DNA from 2 places in the Lactobacillus amylovorus DSM 20531 genome. Region 1 is predicted to be linked to the other one. Evidence: predicted binding sites of a transcription regulator. Region 1 holds the regulator's gene; the other holds the start of a gene.
What was found. The regulator LexA, encoded in region 1, represses DNA repair genes until DNA is damaged. The targets are predictions, from matches to a motif close to CNAACANNTGTTNG.
Positions count from the first base shown of each region.

Region 1 (3,540 bases):
CGGCTCAATCCACAAAAAGATGGTTATGTTTGGTCAAAACAAAAATACACGATCTTTCCTGAATATCATCCAGCTGCTGTTTTTTACAATCGCAAACTAAGTGATAATATTATTAAAGATTGGAATATAATTAAGCCTTATCTAGAAAAGGAAAAATAATGAGTAACGAAACTTTTTTAATACCTATTAGACAAAATAATGATTTATCTGATGTTGCCTTAAATGAGTTGAGAATGGATTTGGATGAGCATCCTCTAAATCAACGTAAATATACTGAACTTGCATATTTGCCTGGCAACAGCCGCAAGTATAGTTTGAATAGTGTTAAAACGATTGAAAGTCCATTGCGTCATAAGAAGATTTTGTTCTTAGGTTCATCAGTTACTTTTGGCTTTGGTGCCTTAGGTGAATCATTCGTAGATTATTTATGGAGGAAAGACGGAATCGACGCTATTAAAGATGCTGAAAATGGCACGACTTTGGTAGATCAAGATACAAGCTATCATGGTGACTCATACGTTGCCCGTTTTAAGGAAGAGCTTACAGAAGATAGGCCAGATATGCTTGTCTTGCAACTGTCAACTAATGATGCCAATACCAATCAAAAACTGGGTAAAATCAGTTCAGATGATACTTTTGATACGCAAACCATTATTGGCGCAATTGAGTATATCATCAATGAAGCACACAAAAAGTGGGATTGTCCTATTTTGATTTATACCAATCCATACTTTGAAAGTAATTTGTATGAACAAATGGTAGATAGTACGCTTGAACTTGCTAAAAAATGGGGAGTTCAAGTACTGGATCTTTATCATAATTCCGAATTTAAAAAGCAAGATTCACTTTATATGGCTGATGAAATCCATCCAACGCGTGCTGGCTATTTAGAGAAATGGATGCCTTTATTTGAAGAGCAGCTAAACAATCTTTTGCTAAAAAATAAGCTAAATTTAATTTAGCTTATTTCGTGAATATTATTAATCAATATTGTTACGGTAAAGGCTAACAACCTTACCCAAAATGCTTACCTTTGGCAAAATGATTGGATCCATAGTATCATTTTCAGGTTGGAGGCGGTAATGACCGTTTTCCTCGTAGAAACGCTTAACTGTGGCTTCATTTTCTTCGGTCATAGCAACAACAATTTCACCGTTGTTAGCTGAATTTTGTTTTCTGACAATGACGCTATCGCCATTAAGAATACCAGCGTTGATCATACTTTCACCGTGAACCTTAAGCATGAAGAGTTCACCAGCATCATTTTCCAAATCTGGTGGAAGTGGGAAGTATTCATCAATGTCTTGTACTGCAAGGATTGGTTGACCTGCGGTAACCACGCCGACAACTGGAATTTCCTTTGGCTTAATGCCAAGGGCATCTTTACCTTCAGGGGTAATTTCCAAGGCACGTGGCTTAGTAGCGTCCTTAATTAATAAGCCTTTGCGCTCAAGACGAGCTAAATGTCCGTGGACAGTTGAAGTTGAAGATAGATTAACTGCGGTACAAATCTCACGCACTGTAGGTGGGAAGCCGCGATGTTCGACAGTGTCATAAATATAGCGTAAAATTTCTAATTGTTTAGTTTCACTATTCTTTTTAGGCATATTTTTTCTCCGTTTATGAAAACTATTATTTTATTCGTTAAAATTAATTTTAACAGAAAAGCCTAGCAATCTCAAACAGGCGTTCTTTGAAAAGTGCTTTTTTTTGAGAGAAAAATACGGTAGACTAGGAATGTTATGTGAGGTGGATATTATGAATAAGGATATTATGAGCAAAGAAGAAGAAAAAAAGGTAACTGACCGTATTAACGAACTTTACCACAAGAAGGTAAAGGAAGGTCTAACTCCTGAAGAAGAAGCTGAACGTAAGGAACTTCATGAGAAGTTTATTGCCAACTTTAGAGCAGCCTTTAAGCAAGACGTTGAAGATATGGTAATTATCGATAAAAACGGTAAAGAAGTAACCTCAGAAAGAGCAAAACGTGCTCAAAGAAGAAAAGGTCTTAGAAAAGATTAATTAAGCCTTTTAAAAAAGTGAAAAATTATGTAAGATATTATTGTTAGTTAGATGGAGGATATAATATGAATTTAGGTTTAGCAATATTTTTGATTATTATTGCACTTTTAGTTGGTGCAACAGCAGGTTTTTATGGTGCAAGAGCATACATGAAGAAATACTTTAAGGAAAATCCTCCTATTAGTGAAGATATGATCGTTGCTATGATGTCTCAAATGGGACAAAAGCCTTCTAACAAGAAGGTTCATCAAGTAATGAACATGATGAAGCATCAACAAAAGTAATTATTAGATTATTTTGTGATGTTGAGGCGAAGGATTATTCCTTCGTCTTTTTTGGTGCTCTTTTTAAAGAATGGAGTGAGTAAATGAACATATTTAAAAAACTGGGTTGGTTTTTTAAACAAGAAAGGAAACGTTATATTATCGGAATTACTTTTCTTGCTTTAACCTCTTTAGCCAACTTAATTCCGCCAAGAGTATTAGGACTGATGGCGGATCAGCTGGATCAAGGTCACATCTCATGGGGGCAATATGGGATGTTGATTCTAGCTGTTTTGGCTGCCGCCTTTGTTTTATATATTTTGCGCTACTTTTGGCGTAAGCAAATTTGGGGCGGGGCCGCAGAACTAGAACGACAAATGCGTTCTAAACTGTTCGACCACTTTATGATCATGGACAGAACATTTTATCAGCGCCACCGAACCGGTGACTTGATGGCCCATGCAACTAACGATGTGACTGCAATTCAAAACGTAGCCGGTGATGGTGTTTTAACCTTGGTTGACTCACTTGTAATGGGCTTATCAACAATGATTGCCATGATCATTTTCGTTGATTGGCGACTAACCATCGTTGCCTTATTGCCACTGCCATTTTTAGCATTAGGTGCTTGGAAACTTGGGGGTCGTTTACACGATGCTTTTGATAAGTCACAGGCGGCCTTTTCTCGCTTGAATAATAAGACTCAAGAATCAGTTTCAGGCATTAAGGTACTTAAAACTTTTGGTCAAGGAAAAGAAGATACCCAAGCTTTTGACAAGATGGTTGATGATACTATTAACATCAATAAAAAAGTGTTTGTTTGGGACTCCTTGTTTGATCCATTGGGTACGGTAGTTATTGGTGCAACCTATGTAATTACCATTATTTATGGTGGACTTTTAGTTACAAATAAAGTGCTATCGATTGGTCAGCTCGTTTCCTTTATTGCCTATATTGCCAACATGGTTTGGCCGATGTTTGCGATTGGTTATTTGTTCAATATTTTGGAAAGAGGTAGTGCGAGCTACGACCGTGTAGAAAAGCTACTTTATGAAAAACCGTTAATCACTGATGCCCACGCTGATCAAAGTATTAAGGCTCAAGACTTACAAGGTGATTTGCATTTTGATATTAAATCGTTTGCTTATCCTGATGAAAAGGATATTCCAGTGTTAAAGAACATCGATTTCACCTTAAAACCTGGTCAAACTTTAGGTTTAGTAGGTCGTGTAGGTGCTGGTAAAACGACAATCAT
Region 1 covers NZ_CP017706.1:268,648-272,187, reverse strand. Annotated here, with positions in the region: gene LA20531_RS01315 (uracil-DNA glycosylase) at 1-159, shown strand, start outside; gene LA20531_RS01310 (SGNH/GDSL hydrolase family protein) at 159-962, shown strand; gene lexA (transcriptional repressor LexA) at 981-1,607, opposite strand; gene LA20531_RS01300 (DUF896 domain-containing protein) at 1,759-2,022, shown strand; gene LA20531_RS01295 (YneF family protein) at 2,088-2,306, shown strand; gene LA20531_RS01290 (ABC transporter ATP-binding protein) at 2,390-3,540, shown strand, end outside.

Region 2 (3,540 bases), 690 kb from region 1:
CATATTGGGTAACGACTTTGTTAAATAAGCGTAGCGGCTACTTAACAGGGCAAACTATTTATGTAACTGGCGGCTGGCTTTTATAACTAAGACGTTGCAAGTGAATTTTTATGGTATACTCAATTTGTTAAACTTAATTTTGAAGAGGTAAATATGGCAGACATCGGAGATAAATTAAAGAGCGCCAGAGAGGCTAAAGGACTTTCAATTCAAGATATCGAAAAGGCAACTAAGATTCAAAGCAGATATCTTGAAGCAATTGAAAACAATGAATTTGATAAGCTTCCAGGTGATTTTTACGTTAGAGCATTTATTAGACAATATGCTCAAGTTGTTGGCTTAGATGGTAAGGAACTTCTTAGCGACTATCATGAAGATATTCCTGAATCCAAGCCGGATGAATACGTAGAAAACTCGATTGACAATAAGAGTGAAGAAGTACGTGAGACTACTGATAATAAGAAGAATCTGTGGAAGAATTACTTGCCACGGATTGCGATCGGCCTTGGTGTTATTATCGTAATCTTGGTTGTATATGTCTTATATGCACGCTTATCATCTGGTGGTCAACAAAATGAAGCAGATAATAGTGGTGTAACTGTTTCATCACAAAAATCATCATCTTCTTCATCAAAGAAGCCAGCTAAGAAGGTGGCTGTAAGTCAAGTTAGGGTTAAGAAGATCAGTGATAACGAATACCGTGTTACTGGTTTGAAGAATAACCGTCGTTTAGTTGTTCGTGCAGGCTCAACTCAAAATATTTCTGCTAGCGTATCTACTGACGGCAATACTATTTGGCAATCAACTTTAATCGCTAAGCAAAAGCATACTGTGGCTCTCCCATCTAATGTACAACGAGTAGTAATAACTTTAGGTAACGACAATGGTACTTCAATTACCATCGGTGGCAAGAAGATTCCTTATGCACCAAACAATGCATACCGTACCATTACTTTGTTGATTGGTAAGGCTAAGAGAACTTCACATAATTCTAATACCCAAAACGATTCAAACAACACAAACGATAACAATTCTACTAACAACGGTGGTTCAAATACTCAAAGCAGCCAAACTCAAAGTAGCAAAACCACTACTAGCAGAACTGAAACTCAAAGTAGCCGTACGCAATCATCAACTACTCAAAGTAGTCAAGCTAATGAACAAAGCAGACAAACACAACAATCATCTGCTGCGCAATCATCAACTACTACCCAAGGTAACGCTGGTGGTAACAACGGCGGTGGCAACAACGGAAACAATGGTAATTAAGGCTTAGGAGAAGTAAAGAATAATGAATTTACCTAATAAACTTACTGTATTTAGAATCTTTTTGATTCCAGTATTTATGTTAATTATAATTTTTGGTGGGGATGCACATACGGTAGCTGCAGGTTACACCGTTTACTGGAGTAGAGTAATTGCTGCGATCGTATTCGCAATTGCTTCAGCAACCGACTGGTTTGACGGTCATATTGCTCGTTCACGTAACATGGTTACTAACTTTGGTAAGTTTGCTGACCCATTGGCAGACAAGATGCTAACTATGACTGCATTTATTTACTTAGTTGACTTAAAGCTTGCTCCAGCATGGGTTGTAGCAATTATCGTTTGCCGTGAATTAGCAGTTACTGGTTTGCGTTTAATCTTGGCAGAAAACAAAGGCCAAGTTTTGGCAGCTAAGATGCCAGGTAAGATTAAGACCACTTGCCAAATGCTTTCAATCATTTTCTTGTTGATTGGTAACTTCTGGTACATTGGTACTATCTTACTTTACTTAGCATTGATCTTTACTATTTACTCAGGTTACGACTACTTCCACCAATCATGGGGCGTATTCAAGGGTTCAATGTAATAGATTATTAATAATTGATTAAAAGAAGCAAGTTTTTGCTTCTTTTTTTATTTTCTCAGAAAAAAATGAGCCTTTTTTGCGTAATAAAAAGTGTAGGGAAAATGGTTTGAACATTCGTTTGCATTTTGCTTGCAAATTGGTTGTTGAACAAAGTATAATTATTAAGTACGAAAATTTAGGAGGTAGCAATGGCCAAAGATGAAAAGCAAGCTGCATTAGACGCAGCTCTTAAGAAAATTGAAAAGAACTTTGGAAAAGGTGCCGTTATGCGTATGGGTGAAAAAGCAGATACGCAAATTTCAACAGTGCCAACCGGTTCACTTGCCTTAGATGCCGCTATTGGTGTTGGTGGTTATCCTCGTGGCAGAATTATCGAAATTTATGGTCCAGAATCATCTGGTAAGACTACTGTAGCCCTTCATGCAGTTGCTGAAGTGCAAAAACGTGGCGGAACAGCTGCTTATATCGATGCCGAAAACGCAATGGATCCGGCTTACGCAGAAGCTTTGGGCGTGGACATTGATTCATTGATTCTTTCACAACCTAATACTGGTGAAGAAGGTTTGCAAATTGCCGATACCTTGATTTCCAGTGGTGCGATTGACATTGTGGTAGTTGACTCTGTAGCTGCCTTAGTACCACGTGCCGAAATTGAAGGTGAGATGGGGGATGCTCACGTCGGCTTGCAAGCTCGTTTGATGAGTCAAGCTTTGCGTAAATTATCAGGTACCATTTCTAAGACTAAGACAATTGCGATATTTATTAACCAGATCCGTGAAAAAGTTGGTGTCATGTTTGGTAACCCTGAAACCACACCAGGTGGTCGAGCACTTAAGTTCTACTCAACTATTCGTCTTGAAGTAAGAAGAGCAGAACAAATTAAGCAATCAGGTGATGTTCTTGGTAACCGCGTTAAGATTAAGGTTGTTAAGAACAAGGTTGCTCCACCATTCAAGGTTGCCGAAGTTGATATCATGTATGGCAAGGGTATTTCACAAAGTGGTGAATTGCTTGATATGGCTGCCGACAAGGATATTATTGATAAGGCTGGTTCATGGTACTCATACAAGAATGACCGAATTGGCCAAGGGCGTGAGAATGCCAAGAAGTATCTTGAAGATCACCCAGATATTTATCAAGATATTCAAGAACAGGTTCGTAAGGCTTATGGAATTGACGAAAAGTCAATTGCTGATCGCGAGAATCCTGAAAAGATCAAGGAAAAGCGTGAAGAAGCACAACAAGAAGAATCTGATGCCAAAGATGCTGAAAAAACTAAATAATATTAGTCTTTACCTTGGAATTTATTCCAAGGTTTTTTTATCATGATTGACATGGACTCATAGGTTCTTTATCATAAAAGTTGTGTGAATAATTCTAAAAAAAGGCGATAGTAATCATGAATACAATAATTATGATTCCCGTCGCAACTGCCATTGTTTCACTTTTGGTGGGTACAGGTATTGGTTATGCAATTCGTAAGCATTCTTGGGAACAAAAGGCCCAGAATGCGCAAAATGATGCAGACCATATTTTGGCTGATGCTAAAGCACAGGTAGCTGCCGCTGAAGCAGAAGTCAACGCACAAAAGCAAGCAGCAGAAGCTGTTAAGCAAAGTGCTGAAAATACTAAGAAAGAAAAGATTCTTGAAGCTCAAGAACAAATTCGTGATTTTAGGCAAAAAACCG
Region 2 covers NZ_CP017706.1:1,750,768-1,754,307, forward strand. Annotated here, with positions in the region: gene ymfI (elongation factor P 5-aminopentanone reductase) at 1-86, shown strand, start outside; gene LA20531_RS09010 (helix-turn-helix domain-containing protein) at 154-1,269, shown strand; gene pgsA (CDP-diacylglycerol--glycerol-3-phosphate 3-phosphatidyltransferase) at 1,292-1,852, shown strand; gene recA (recombinase RecA) at 2,041-3,135, shown strand; gene rny (ribonuclease Y) at 3,252-3,540, shown strand, end outside.
Region 2: a site for LexA is predicted at 1,960-1,973, ahead of recA (recombinase RecA). Genes of this name have one in related genera too.